2 regions of the Streptomyces sp. NPDC052114 genome follow, and region 1 is predicted to be linked to the other one. Evidence: riboswitches for the same ligand, from Rfam matches in the RefSeq annotation. Region 1 holds a riboswitch; the other holds the start of a gene.

What was found. A riboswitch is a leader RNA that binds a small molecule or an ion and turns the genes downstream of it on or off. The one in region 1 is predicted to bind cobalamin.
Region 2: another riboswitch for cobalamin. It lies ahead of AB0L89_RS40595 (hypothetical protein); the one in region 1 lies ahead of metE (5-methyltetrahydropteroyltriglutamate--homocysteine S-methyltransferase).

Annotation. Positions count from the first base shown of each region.
Region 1 is NZ_JBFAWC010000016.1:137,645-144,840, forward strand. Features, by position in the region: gene AB0L89_RS31060 (acyl-CoA dehydrogenase family protein) at 1-923, opposite strand, end outside; gene AB0L89_RS31065 (CoA-acylating methylmalonate-semialdehyde dehydrogenase) at 929-2,428, opposite strand; cobalamin riboswitch at 2,640-2,820, opposite strand; cobalamin riboswitch at 2,911-3,144, shown strand; gene metE (5-methyltetrahydropteroyltriglutamate--homocysteine S-methyltransferase) at 3,306-5,630, shown strand; gene AB0L89_RS31075 (helix-turn-helix domain-containing protein) at 5,727-6,374, opposite strand; gene AB0L89_RS31080 (ester cyclase) at 6,494-6,910, shown strand; gene AB0L89_RS31085 (cation diffusion facilitator family transporter) at 6,867-7,196, opposite strand, start outside.
Region 2 is NZ_JBFAWC010000037.1:5,230-12,425, reverse strand. Features, by position in the region: gene AB0L89_RS40610 (energy-coupling factor ABC transporter substrate-binding protein) at 1-57, shown strand, start outside; gene cbiQ (cobalt ECF transporter T component CbiQ) at 64-813, shown strand; gene AB0L89_RS40600 (ATP-binding cassette domain-containing protein) at 810-1,694, shown strand; cobalamin riboswitch at 1,744-1,889, shown strand; gene AB0L89_RS40595 (hypothetical protein) at 2,034-3,053, shown strand; gene AB0L89_RS40590 (CbiQ family ECF transporter T component) at 3,050-4,195, shown strand; gene AB0L89_RS40585 (ATP-binding cassette domain-containing protein) at 4,192-5,796, shown strand; gene AB0L89_RS40580 (ECF transporter S component) at 5,820-6,974, shown strand; gene AB0L89_RS40575 (hypothetical protein) at 6,871-7,196, shown strand, end outside.

The sequences.
Region 1 (7,196 bases):
TCGAGGGCATCGGCGGCCTGACGCACCAGCGCGCGGGCGGCGGACAGTTCGGTGGCCATGTCGGCGAGCCGGAACCGCAGCGCCTGCGCGTCCAGGAGCGGCGCGCCGAATGCCTCGCGGTCGGCGAGGTAGGAGACGCTGCGGTGCAGGGCGCTCTGCGCGCCGCCGAGCGAGCAGGCGGCGATGCCGAGGCGGCCGCCGTTGAGGCCGTTCATGGCGATGCGGAAGCCCTCGCCCTCCGCGCCGAGACGGCGGTCGGCGGGGACGCGCACGCCGTCGAGGAGCACTTGGCGGGTGGGCTGGGCGTTCCAGCCCATCTTGCGTTCGTCGGCACCGAAGGAGAGGCCGGGGTCGTCCCGTTCGACGACGAACGCGGTGACGCCGCCGGGCCCGTCCTCGCCGGTGCGGGCCATGACCACGTAGACGTGCGAGGCGCCCGCCCCGGAGATGAACTGTTTGACGCCGGTGAGGACGTAGTGGTCGCCGTCGCGTTCCGCGCGGGTGCGCAGGGCCGCCGCGTCGGATCCGGCGCCGGGCTCGGTGAGGCAGTAACTGCCCAGCGTCTCGGCCGCGCACAGGCCGGGCAGCCAGCGGGCGCGCTGGCCCTCGTCGCCGTAGCGGTCGATCATCCAGGCGACCATGTTGTGGATGGAGAGGTATCCGGCGATGGAGGGGCAGCCGGTGGCCAGGGCCTCGAAGACGAGGGTGCCGTCGGTGCGGCCGAGGCCGGAGCCGCCGTGCTCCTCACGGACGTAGACGCCGCCGAGGCCGAGCGCCGCGGCCTTGCGCAGCACGTCCACGGGGAAGTGCTTGTCGCGGTCCCAGGCGACGGCGTGCGGGGCGAGGTGTTCCTCGGCGAAGTCCAGGGTGACCTCGGCGAGGGCGAGTTGGTCCTTGGTGAGGGTGCCGGTGAGCGATGTCATCGCGGTCATCCCATCGTCGGGATGGTGAAGTTCGCGCCTTCCCTGGCTCCGGCGGGCCAGCGCGAGGTGACGGTCTTGGTGCGGGTGCAGAAGCGGACGGCGTCGGGGCCGTGCTGGTTGAGGTCGCCGAAGCCGGACCGCTTCCAGCCGCCGAAGGTGTGGTACGCGACCGGGACCGGGATGGGGACGTTGACCCCGACCATGCCGGCGCCGACGCGCCGCGAGAAGTCGCGTGCGGTGTCGCCGTCCCTGGTGAAGATCGCGACGCCGTTGCCGTAGGGGTGCTCGGTGGGCAGGCGCAGCGCGCTCTCGTAGTCCGCCGCGCGGGCCACGCACAGCACCGGCCCGAAGATCTCCTCCCGGTAGATCCGCATGCGCGGCGAGACCCGGTCGAAGAGGGTGGCCCCGGCGAAGAAGCCGTTCTCGTGTCCTTCCAGGGTGAAGTCACGTCCGTCGACGACGAGTTCGGCGCCTTCGTTGACCCCGATGTCGACGTAGCGGCGGACGCGGTCGAGCGCCTCGCGGCTCACCAGCGGGCCGAAGTCGGCCTCGGGGTCGTCGGAGCGGCCGATGCGCAGGTCGGCCACGCGTTCCTTGAGGCGGGCGACGAGTGCGTCACCGGTCTCCTCCCCCACCGGGACGGCGACCGAGATGGCCATGCAGCGCTCGCCCGCGGAGCCGTACCCGGCGCCGATCAGGGCGTCCACGGCCTGGTCGAGGTCGGCGTCCGGCATAACGATCATGTGGTTCTTGGCGCCGCCGAAGCACTGGGCGCGCTTGCCCTGCGCGGCGGCGGTGGCGTAGATGTGCGCGGCGATCGGGGTGGAGCCGACGAAGCCGAGCGCCTGGACGCGCGGGTCCTCCAGGAGGGTGTCCACGGCTTCCTTGCCGCCGTTGACGACGTTCAGGACGCCGGGCGGCAGGCCCGCCTCCAGGAACAGTTCGGCGAGCCTGAGCGGTACGGACGGCGCGCGCTCGGACGGCTTGAGGACGAAGGAGTTGCCGCAGGCGAGCGCGGGCGCCAGCTGCCACAGCGGGATCATCGCGGGGAAGTTGAACGGGGTGATCCCGGCCATGACGCCGAGGGGTACGCGCAAGGAGTACACGTCGATGCCGGTGCCCGCGTTGTCGGTGAACTCGCCCTTCAGCAGATGCGGGATGCCCGCGGCGAACTCGACGACCTCCAGGCCGCGTTGCAGGTCGCCGTGGGCGTCGGCGACGGTCTTGCCGTGCTCGCCGGACAGGAGCCGGGCCAGCGAGTCCCGCTCGCCCTCGACGAGTTGGAGGAAGCGCAGCAGGACGCGGGCGCGCCGCTGCGGGTTCCACTCGCCCCACGCGCGCTGCGCCTCCTCGGCGTCGGCGATCGCCTCGGCCGTCTCCGCGCGGCCGGCCAGCGGCACCTGGGCCTGCACGGAGCCGGAGTTGGGGTCGTACACGTCGGCGTAGAGCCCCGAGGCCCCGCGCACGTGCTTGCCGGAGATGAGATGGGTCAGTTCACGGACCATGGGAGCCTGCTCTCGTCAGGTGGGATCCGGGGATGGCACGGCAGACCGCCGACAGCGCCCGTCGGGGGGCGTGGCCGGGGCAGCCGTGGGACGCGAAGGCCTAGGGGCCGTCGGGGAGTTGAGCGCGGGCGGGGACCGCCGCGCGCTCCGCCGGATCACCTGGGTCGTGGGTACGGACCGGTGCCATGCGTGTCTGCTCCATCCTCGTGGACAACACGGAACACCCCGCGGCCGGTATCCTGACTCCCGGATCAACGCGCGTTCTCCCGCCTTCCCGACGGGACTTGTCCGTCAGTGGCGTATCGCTCGGCGAGAACGCACTCCCCGGTCACAGTGGCGGGACCGCGCCGGATTCACACCGGCTTCCCTGCACCGCGGGCTCTGCTCACGAACATATAGTTGGACGTCCTAGTAAGTCCACCCCACCCTCCCCGGCACCGGGTCGACATCCGCGGGCCACCTGCGTGACCTTCGGCGGGTATACGCTGACCACTGCAGCTGGTTCGCCCTGCCCGCCAGGCAGGCGCGTCGCAAGAGGGAACCCGGTGGGAATCCGGGACTGCCCCGCAGCGGTGAGCGGGAACGACCGCCGTCACACGCACTGGGACCGGAGAGCCGGTCCTGGGAAGCGACGGCCAGTAGGTGTCCGCGCCTTCTCACGAAGGCGGTGGACGGGCCCGCGAGTCCGAAGACCTGCCCGTTGCCCGTGCGCGACCGATCGCGCACGGAGATCTCGGTGACCTCGAGGGCGGGTCGGCGTACACATCAGGCGGACGACCGCGCGCACGGCGCCGGTCCGCTCCTCCCGATGCGTCACACCCTTCGCGCCCCCGTCGCCGCCGGGATCGGCACCGACACGCTCGCGAAGGAGAGTTCCGTGACATCCAAGTCCGCAGCCGCGGCAGTGCACGCCACCGTGTACGGCTACCCCCGCCAGGGCCAGAACCGCGAACTGAAGAAGGCCGTCGAGGGCTACTGGAAGGGCCGGGTCACCGCCCAGGAGCTGCGGGAGACCGCCGCGACGCTGCGCCGGACCGCCTGGCGCCACCTCGCCGACGCCGGCCTCCACGAGGTGCCGACCGGCGACTTCTCGTACTACGACCACGTCCTGGACACCAGCGTGATGGTCGGCGCCGTCCCCGCCCGGCACCGCGACGCCGTCACCGCCGACGCCCTGGACGGGTACTTCGCGATGGCCCGCGGCACCCAGGACGTGGCGCCGCTGGAGATGACCAAGTGGTTCGACACGAACTACCACTATCTGGTGCCCGAGCTGGGTCCCGACACCGTCTTCACCGCAGACTCCGGCAAGCAGGTCGACGAGCTCAGGGAAGCGCTCGCGCAGGGGCACACCGCGCGCCCGGTCCTGGTCGGCCCGGTCACGTATCTGCTGCTCGCCAAGCCCGCGCCCGGCGTGGCCCCGGACTTCGAGCCGCTGACGCTCCTGGACCGGCTGCTCCCCGTGTACGCGGAGGTGCTCGCCGACCTGCGGGCCGCGGGCGCCGACTGGGTCCAGCTCGACGAACCCGCGCTGGTCCAGGACCGCACCCCGGCCGAGCTGAACGCGGCCACGCGCGCCTACCGCGACCTCGGCGCCCTCACCGACCGGCCCAGGCTGCTCGTCGCCTCCTACTTCGGCAGGCTCGGCAAGGCGCTGCCCGTGCTCGCCAAGGCGCCGGTCGAGGGGCTCGCCCTCGACTTCACCGAGTCGGCCGCGGGCCAGCTCGACGACCTCGCGGCCGTCGGCGGACTGCCCGGCAAGCGGCTGGTCGCGGGCGTGGTCAACGGCCGCAACATCTGGCTCAACGACCTGGAGAAGTCGCTCGCCACGCTGGGCACCCTCCTCGGGCTCGCCGACCGGGTCGACGTCTCCGCGTCCTGCTCGCTGCTGCACGTCCCGCTGGACGCGACCGCCGAGCGCGACATCGACCCGCAGATCGCCCGCTGGCTGGCCTTCGCCCGGCAGAAGACCACCGAGATCGCCGTCCTGGCGCGCGGCCTGGCCCAGGGACCCGGCGCCATCACCGCCGAACTGGCCGCCAACCGGGCCGACCTGGCCTCCCGGGCCGGCTCGGCGCTCACCCACGATCCGGCGGTACGCGCCCGCGTCGCGGGCGTCACCGAGGCCGACGCCCGCCGCGCGCACGCCTACCCGGAGCGCGCGCCCGCCCAGCGGGGCCGCCTCGGCCTGCCGCAGCTGCCGACGACCACCATCGGCTCCTTCCCGCAGACGACCGAACTGCGTACCGCGCGCGCCGACCTGCGCGCCGGACGGGTGGACACCGACGGCTATGAGGAGCGCATCAGGGCCGAGATCCAGGAGGTGATCGCCTTCCAGGAGAAGGCGGGCCTGGACGTCCTGGTGCACGGCGAGGCCGAACGCAACGACATGGTCCAGTACTTCGCCGAGCAGCTCACCGGATATCTGGCCACGCAGCACGGCTGGGTCCAGTCGTACGGCACGCGCTATGTGCGCCCGCCGGTGCTCGCGGGCGACATCTCGCGGCCCGAGCCGATGACGGTGCGCTGGACGTCCTACGCCCAGTCCCTCACCGCCCGTCCGGTCAAGGGCATGCTCACGGGTCCCGTCACGATGCTCGCCTGGTCCTTCGTCCGCGACGACCAGCCGCTCGGCGACACCGCGCGCCAGGTCGCCCTCGCGCTGCGCGACGAGGTGAACGACCTGGAGGCGGCGGGCACTTCGGTGATCCAGGTCGACGAGCCCGCGCTGCGCGAGACGCTGCCGCTGCGCGCCGCCGACCAGGCCGCGTACCTCGCCTGGGCTACGGAGTCGTTCCGCCTCTCCACGAGCGGCGTACGTCCGGACACCCAGATCCACACCCACATGTGCTACGCCGAGTTCGGCGACATCCTGCGCGCCATCGACGAACTCGACGCCGACGTCATCAGTCTGGAGGCGGCCCGCTCGCACATGCAGGTCGCGGACGAGCTGGCCACGGGCGGCTATCCCCGCGAGGTCGGGCCCGGCGTCTACGACATCCACTCGCCGCGCGTGCCCAGCACGGCGGAGTCGGCGGCCCTGCTGCGCAAGGGACTTGAAGCCATTCCCGCCGACCGGCTGTGGGTGAACCCGGACTGCGGTCTCAAGACGCGCGGCTGGCCGGAGACCAAGGCATCGCTGGCGAGCCTGGTCGCCGCGGCCCGTGAGGTGCGGGCGGAGCTGCCCGAGCGCACCGCCTGACCCCGATCCCCTTGCCGGGGCGGCCACTTGAGGGGGTCGCCGCTCCGGCAAGGGCACCAGCGGTGCCCGGAACGTGCGCCGTCGTGCCGCGTCCCGTCAGGCGAACGACGGCAGCAGCGCGTCCACCACCGTGTCGACCGGCGGCAGGAACGCCTCGGCGCCGGACCCGAGCAGATAGCGGTGCATGGCCCGCTGGTGGGCGGCCCCGATGAGCAGCAGCGCGCCCGCCGCCGGGTCCAGGCCCGCGCGCACCCGCCCGGCCCCCTGCTCGGTGCGCAGCAGGTCGGCGACCACGCCGTGCGCCAGGTGCGGGCCCACCGCACCCTCGCGCCCCACGAGGAGTTCGCGCAGCTGGCGGTCGGACTGCAGGGTGCCGAGGATCGGCATGATCCCCAGGTAGAAGCGCTCCAGGCCGCTCACCACGGCCACCAGGTCGGACCGCAGGTCCTCCCCGGCCCCCGCAGAGGCCGCATCGCCCTCGGGAGCCGCGTCCCCGTCGGGCTCGCGCCGCCCGAGCACGACCGTGGCGTCGGAGAACACCGGCAGATGCTGCCCGATGACCGCCTGCAGCAGGCCGAGCCGGTCGCCGAAGTGGTAGAAGATGCTCGACTCCGCCACGCCCGCCCGGCGCGCGATCTCCTTGGTGGACAGGGCGATGCCCGCCTCGCCGAGCACCTCGACGGTGCTCTTCAGGACCGCCTCCCGCACCCCGGTCGACGGCCTTCCGCGCCGCGCCTGCGTCACCTCATGTCCCCTTTCGTCGCCGATCCCTGTCGAGCGGTCACTTCTTTATTGAGTAATCGCTCAGAAGAAGGTTAACTTACTGACACATCACTCAGTAAATGATCCGGAGGGAAGATCCCATGACTGCTCCCGCACGGGAAGCGCGCAAGGACGCCATCCGCAAGCTGTACGCGGCACTGGAGGCCGGCGACACCGGCGTCGCCGACGGCCTGTTCACCGACGACTTCGTCACCTCGGAGGGCAAGCACCAGAACGTCCGGGGCCCTCGGGGCTTCAAGGAGGCCATCAGCGCGGTGCACGACGCGTACACCGACCCCTCCTTCGAGATCCTCGACCTCGTCGGCGAGGGCGACGCGGTCGTGGTGCGCTGGCGCATGCGGGCCCGCCACACCGGCGAGCTGATGGGCGTGCCCGCCACCGGCCGCGAGGTGAGCACCGAGGCGTTCGCCCTGTTCCGCTTCGTCGGCGACCGCATCAGCGAGCGCCACGCCGTCATCGACCGCCTCGGCCTGCTCCAGCAGCTGCGGGAGCAGTGACGGGCGGCGCGGGCCGCGTCCGCGCGTGATGGGCGAGGGCCAGATGCGGGTCCCGCTCACCGGCCTCGGGCGCGGGATCCGCGTGCACCAGGGCCGCGGTCAGCCGGGGCACCGCGTGCAGCAGCGCGTGCTCCGCCTCGACCGCGACCCGGTGCGCCGCGCCCACGCTCAGCGAGCCGTCCACGACCACCGCGACCTCGGCGCGCAGCCGGTGGCCGATCCAGCGCATCCGCAGCTCGCCGACGCCCCGTACGCCGGGCACGCCCACGAGCGCCCGTTCGGCCGC
Region 2 (7,196 bases), on a different contig from region 1:
GTGGCGGACCCGGTGAGCGGCGCGGAGAGCACCCGGACCGACTCCGAAAAGGTCTGACCCGGGGTGCTGCCCATCGACGCGGCGGCGCACAGCAGCCACTGGCGCCGCCGCCACCCCGTGGACAAGGCCGTGCTCGGGCTCGGCCTCACCGTCCTCGCGATCTCCCTGCCCCCCTGGCCGGGAGCCGTCCTGGTGCTGACCGCCGCGCTCGCGGTGCTGCTCGGACCGGCGGGCGTGCCGCCGCGCAAGCTCTGGCGCGCCTACCGCGTGCCGCTCGGCTTCTGCGTCACCGGCGCCCTGACCCTGCTCGTCCAGGTGGGCGGCCCCGACGGGTTCGTGACGCTCGCCGACGGCGGTCCCGCGCGGGCCGGCGGGCTGCTGCTGCGCACCTCGGCGGCCTCGCTCGGCGTGCTCCTGTTCGCCTTCACCACACCGATGTCGGACCTGCTGCCGCGCCTGGTCAAGGCGGGCGTGCCCGCACCGGTCGTGGACGTGGCGCTCGTGACGTACCGGATGAGCTTCCTGCTCCTGGACTCCATGAGCCGGATCCGGCAGGCGCAGGCGGCCCGCCTCGGCCACACCACCCGGGCCGCCACCTGGCGCTCCCTCGCCGGGCTCGGCGCCACCGCGTTCGTGCGGGCCTTCGACCGGGCGAGCCGGCTCCAGGCCGGGCTCGCCGGACGCGGCTACGACGGCACCCTGCGGGTGCTCGTGCCCGAGGCCCGGATCTCCCGGCCGTTCGTGGCCGCGAGCGCGGCCCTTCTCGTGGGCCTGGCGGCCCTCACCCTCGTACTGGAAAGGTTCCTGCCATGAGCGAGCCGCGTGCTCTTCGCGAGCCGGGCGCTCCCACGGAGGCGGGCGAGGCGCTGGTCTCCCTGCGCGATGCCTCCTACGCGTACGAGGACGGGCCCACCGTGCTCAGCGGCCTCGACTTCGACGTCGTGGCGGGCCGCGCCCTCGCCCTGCTCGGACGCAACGGCAGCGGCAAGACCACGCTGATGCGGCTGCTCAGCGGCGGGCTGCGGCCGGACCGGGGCGGGCTGACGGTCGACGGCCTCCCGGTGACGTACGACCGCAAGGGGCTGACGCGGCTGCGGACCACCGTCCAGCTGGTCGTGCAGGACCCGGACGACCAGCTGTTCGCCGCCTCGGTCGAACAGGACGTGTCCTTCGGCCCGTTGAACCTCGGCCTGCCCGACGCGGAGGTCCGGGCGCGCGTCGCCGAGGCGCTCGCCGCGCTCGACATCACCGCGCTGGCCGACCGGCCCACCCATCTGCTCTCCTACGGCCAGCGCAAGCGGACCGCCATCGCCGGCGCGGTCGCGATGCGTCCCCGCGTGCTGATCCTCGACGAGCCGACCGCCGGACTCGACCCCGACGGCCAGGAACGCCTCCTGGCGACCCTGGGCCGACTGCGGGAGGCCGGGACCACCGTGGTCATGGCGACCCACGACGTGGACCTCGCCCTGCGCTGGGCCGACGACGCGGCGCTGCTCACGCCCTCGGGGGTATGCGCAGGGCCGGTGGCGCGGATGCTCGCCGAACGGGACCTGCTCGCCCGGGCCGGCCTGACGCTGCCGTGGGGGATCGCCGTCGCGGAGCTCCTGCGGGCGCACGGCCTGCACGACGGTGCGGGCCACGGGCCGCGCACCCCGGAGGAGTTGGCCGCCCTCGCGGCACGCGACGACCAGTGATCATGGTTACAGCGGGAAGGGGTGGCCGGTTCGGGACGCCGGGCGTACTCTTCACCTTGCTTCGTGTGTTGACGAAGTGACAACTGAATGCATGCGCGACTGGGGAAAGCCGGTGAGAATCCGGCGCTGACCTGCAACCGTGAGCGGCGCTCGACGCCGTGAGCCGGATCGCCCGACGCGACATGTGCACTGCTTCTCACTGTCATGGTCTGCAGCGTGGAGCCCTGAGCCCCCGGTTCATCGGCCCCTGCCGCTTCCGCACGGAACGCGCGTCAGGGGTTTGTTGCGCGGCACGGGCATGTCGGGGTCCTGGTGCGGCCCCGGCCCGAAGGACCCGAAATGGCCCGTTCGTTACGCGTGTTCGCCGCTGCCCTCGGCCTGCTCCTGTCCGCCGTCGCGCTCGGCCTCGGCGCGGCACCGGACACCGCGAGCGCCCTGGACACCGGGCGCGGCCGCGCCGGATTCTGCCCGGACGCGAACGGGGTGACCGTGGTCGTCGACTTCCGCGAGCTGGGCGGCACGACCATCGTGCGCTGCGCCGTGGGCAGCCAGGCCAGCGGGCTCGCCGCGCTGAAGGCGGCCGGGATCGACGTGACCGGCACCAACCGGTGGGGCGAGTCCTTCATCTGTCGCCTGGAGGGCAGCCCGGGGCCCGACCGCGAACCGTGCGTCGACACCCCGCCCACCAAGGCGTACTGGTCGTACTGGCACGCCCCCAACGGCGGCGCGTGGACCTACAGCCAGCAGGGCGCGACCTACCGCACCCCGCCGACCGGCAGCTTCGAGGGCTGGTCGTTCTCCCTCGACCGCGAGCAGGACGAGGCACCGTCGCCCAGGGTCGCGCCGAAGCGGCCGCCGGGCTCGGGCTCCGGCTCGGGCGGGACCGGTGGGTCGGGCGGATCGGGGTCCTCGGGCGGAGGCGGTAACTCCGGTGGGGAGCAGGGCGGTTCGCAGGGCGGCGGCGCCGAGGTCGGATCCGGTGGCGCGGGACCCGGAGCGGGGGCCGGACAGGACGGCGCCGCGCGCCCCGGCGATCGGCCCGAGCGGCACCCCTCCGAGGACAAGGACAAGGACGAGAAGAAGAAGGAAAAGAAGAGCAAGAAGGGCGAGGACGGCAAGGACAAGAAGTCCGCGACGCCCGGCCCGTCCGCGTCCGGGTCGCCGAGCCCGGTGATCACGCCCAGCGAGGCCGCCGACTGGACCGGCGGCGACGACAGGCGCACGGTCGAGACCGCCGCGTCCTCCGGCGCGCCGACCGGCACCCTGATCGGCATCGCCGCCGCCGTACTGCTCGCCGCGGGCGCCGGAGCCACGGCCTGGCGCCGCAAGCGGGCGGCGCGCGCGGACGGTTCCGGGTGAGCGCCGCCCTCGGGCACCGCGCGCTGCCGCGCGCGGTGCACCCCGGCGCCTGGTGGCTGTGGGCGCTGGGCATGGCCGCGGCCGCGAGCCGCACCGCCAACCCCGTCCTGCTGGTGATGATCCTCGCCGTCGTGGCCTTCGTCGTGGTGCGCAGGCGCGGTGACGCGCCCTGGGCGCTGGCGTTCCGGATGTACCTGGTGCTCGGCGCGTTCATCGTGACGACACGCGTGGTGTTCCGGATCGTCTTCGGCGGCGGCCAGGGCGACACGGTCCTGTTCACGCTGCCGCAGATCACCCTGCCCGAAGCGGCCGCGGGAATCCGCCTGTTGGGGCCCGTCGCCGCCGAACAGCTCCTCGGCGGGTTCTACGACGGCCTGCGCCTGGCCACCATGGTCATCTGCGTCGGCGCGGCGAACGCCCTGGCCAACCCCAAGCGGATGCTCAAGGCGCTGCCGGGCGCCCTCTACGAGGTCGGCACGTCCGTCGTCGTCACCCTGACCGTCGCGCCACAGCTGGTCGAGAGCGTGCAACGGGTGCGCAGGGCACGGCGGTTGCGCGGCGGCGGCCGGACCAGGGGCGTCCGCGCCCTGCACGGCATCGTCATCCCCGTCCTCGAAGACGCGATGAACCGCTCATTGGCCCTGGCCGCCGCGATGGCCTCGCACGGCTACGGCCACACCGGCAGGATCGCCCCGCGGACCCGGCTGCTCACCGGCACCCTCGTCCTGGGCGGCCTGCTCGGCGTCTGCGCCGGCCTGTACGGAGCGATGGGCGCGAGCACGCCCCCGTACCTGGGAGCGCCGCTGCTCCTGGCCGGACTCGCCCTGGCGGGCTGCGGGTTCGTGCTCGGCGGCCGTCGGGTGCGGCGCAGCGGCTACCGCCCCGACCGCTGGCGGACGGCCGAACTCCTCGTGGCGGCCTGCGGGGTGGCTTCGGCGATCCTGCTCTACGCGGCCTCGCGGACGGACGCCGCGTCGCTGTACCCCTCGCTGCCCCCGCTCGCCTGGCCCGAGGTGGCGGCACTCCCCGCCCTCGCCGTACTGGTCGGTGTCGGGCCCGCGTACCTGGCACCGGAACCTCCCGCGTCGTCCGACCCCGCACCCGATCCGGTGCCCCATCAGCCCCTGGAGGTGACCGCGTGATCGACTTCGACGAGGTCACCTTCCGCTACCCGGACGCCCGGGAACCCGCCCTGCGCGGTGTGGACCTGCACATCGGCGAGGGCGAGCTGTGCCTGGTCACCGGGCGCACCGGCGTGGGCAAGTCCACGCTGCTCGGCGCGGTGAACGGCCTGGTGCCCCGCTTCACCGGCGGCCATCTGCGCGGCCGGGTGGCGGTCGACGGAGTGAGCACGGCGACCGCGGCCCCGCAGGAGTTCGCCGCGCTCGTCGGCGTCGTCGGCCAGGACCCGCTCGCGGGGTTCGTCACCGACACCGTCGAGGAGGAACTGGCCTACTGCATGGAGCAGTTGGCCGTACCGCCGGACGTGATGCGCAAGCGCGTCGAGGAGACCCTCGACCTGCTGGGCATCGCCGCCCTGCGCCGGCGCGCCCTGCGCACCCTGTCCGGCGGACAGCAGCAGCGCGTGGCGATCGGGTCCGTCCTGACCGCGCACCCCAAGGTGCTGGTCCTCGACGAGCCGACCTCGGCGCTCGATCCGACGGCCGCCGAGGAGGTGCTCGCGGCGATCACCCGGCTGGTGCACGACCTCGGCACGACCGTGCTGGTCGCCGAGCACCGCATGGAACGCGTCCTGCAGTACGCGGACCGGCTCGTGCACCTGCCGGGCGACGGGCACGTGGTGGCGGGCGACCCCGCCGACCTGATGCGCGCCTCGGACGTGGCGCCGCCCGTCGTACGCCTGGGCAGGCTGGCCGGCTGGGACCCGCTGCCGCTGTCGGTGCGCGACGCGCGCCGCAAGGCCGCGCCCCTGCGGGAACGGCTCGCGGACCGCACACCACCCCGATCCGACGCGGACCCGGGCGAGGCGGCGCTCACGGGCCGCCGGATCACCGTCGCATACGACCGGACCGTCGCCGTGCGCGAGGTGGACCTGACCCTGGCGCGCGGCCGGGTCACCGCCCTCATGGGCCGCAACGGCTCCGGCAAGTCCTCGCTCCTGTGGGCCCTGCAGGGCTCGGGGCCGCGCCGCTCGGGCACCGTCGAGGTGCGCGGACAGGACCCGGGCGAGCTGTCGGCCCGCAGGGCGCGCGCCCTGGTCGGGCTGGTGCCGCAGACCGCGAGCGACCTCCTCTACCGCGAGACCGTCGACGCCGAGTGCGCCCAGGCCGACGCCGACGCGGACGCCCCCGCGGGCACCGCGCGCACCTTGCTCGACACCTTGGCCCCCGGCATCCCGGGGGAACGCCATCCGCGTGATCTGTCCGAGGGGCAGCAACTCGCCCTCGTGCTCGCCGTGCAGCTCGCCGCCGCCCCCGAGGTCGTCCTCCTCGACGAGCCGACCCGCGGCCTCGACTACCACGCCAAGGAGGCCTTCGCGGGCCTCGTGCGCCGCCTCGCCGACGAGGGCCGTGCGGTCGTGGTGGCGACCCACGACGTCGAGTTCACCGCACGGGCCGCCGACCGGGTGGTCGTGATGGCCGAGGGCGAGATCGTCGCCGACGGGCCGACCCGTGACGTCGTGGTCTCCTCGCCCGCCTTCGCCCCGCAGGTCGCCAAGGTCCTCAGCCCGCAGGAGTGGCTGACCGTGGAGCAGGTCCGGCACGCCCTGGAGGCCGTATGACCCGCAGAGGCCGTGGAGGTCGCGTGTCTTCACGGGACGGGTGTTCCGAGCGTGGCGTGCGGGTGCTCTGGCGGGACGGGCGTTCCGAGCGCGGCGCGCGGGTGCCCGCGCTGCCGGTCGGAGCCCGCAGCGCCGCCGTGCTGACGCTCGCGAGCGCGGCCGGGCTCGCCATGTTCTTCTGGCCGTTGTTCGTGGCGCCGCGCCCCGAGGCGGCCGCGCACAGCGCCGACGCCCCGCTCCTGTTCGTCCTGACCATGCCGGTGCTGCTCGCCGTGGTGCTCGCCGAGATGTCGTCCGGCGGCATCGACACGAAGGCCCTCGCGATGCTCGGCGTGCTGTCGGCGGTCAACGCGGGGCTGCGGCCGCTGGGCGCGGGCACCGCGGGCATCGAGACGGTGTTCTTCCTGCTGGTCCTGGCGGGCCGCGTGTTCGGACCCGGGTTCGGCTTCGTGCTCGGGGCGACCTCGCTGTTCGCCTCGGCGCTGCTGACCGCCGGGGTCGGGCCGTGGCTGCCGTTCCAGATGATCGCCTCCGGGTGGATCGGGCTCGGCGCCGGACTGCTGCCCCGGCGGCTCACGGGCCGGGCGGAGATCGCTCTGCTGGCCGTCTACGGCGTCCTCGTGGCGTACGTCTTCGGCTTCCTGATGAACATGTGGTTCTGGCCCTTCACCGCGGGCACCGACACCCAGCTCTCGTTCGTCGCGGGCGACCCGGTCACCGAGAACCTGCACCGCTTCGCCGTCTTCACCCTGGTCACCTCGACCTTCGGCTGGGACACCGGACGCGCGCTGACCAATCTGATCGCGATCGTCGCCCTGGGGCCCGCCGTCCTCGCGGTCCTGCGCAGGGCCGCGCGGCGCGCCGCCTTCGACGCGCCGGTCACCTTCGAGGCGCCCGTTCCGCCCGGCGCGGCCGTCGTCTCCGAGGCGCCCGCCGTCCCTGAGGCGCCCGACGTCGTCGACTCGCCCGTCGCCGCCGGCGGAACCGCTGTCCTCGACCCCGCCGGACCACCGGCCGAACCGGCCGCCCCACCTCACGTCCTTCGGACACGTACCAGCAAGGAGAAGACCGACGATGACTCCGTCCCTCAGACCTGGGGCACGGGCGGTGCTGCCCGCCGCCCTCGCCGCCGCGGTGGCGAGCGCCCTGCTGACGCCAGGCCCCGCACGCGCGGCTGACCCCGCCGCACCGGCACTGAAGTCCCCGGCGAACGCCGCCGCGACCTGGATGACGTCCAAGCTGACCGACGGCTCCAACGCCTCCGCCGACCACGGCCTGACCGCGGACGTGGTGATGGGCCTCGCCGCGACCGGAACGGGCGGCGCCGCGCAGAAGAAGGCCACGGACTGGCTCGCCGCCCATGCCGCCGCCTACATCAACCGCGGCACGCCCGGCAAGGT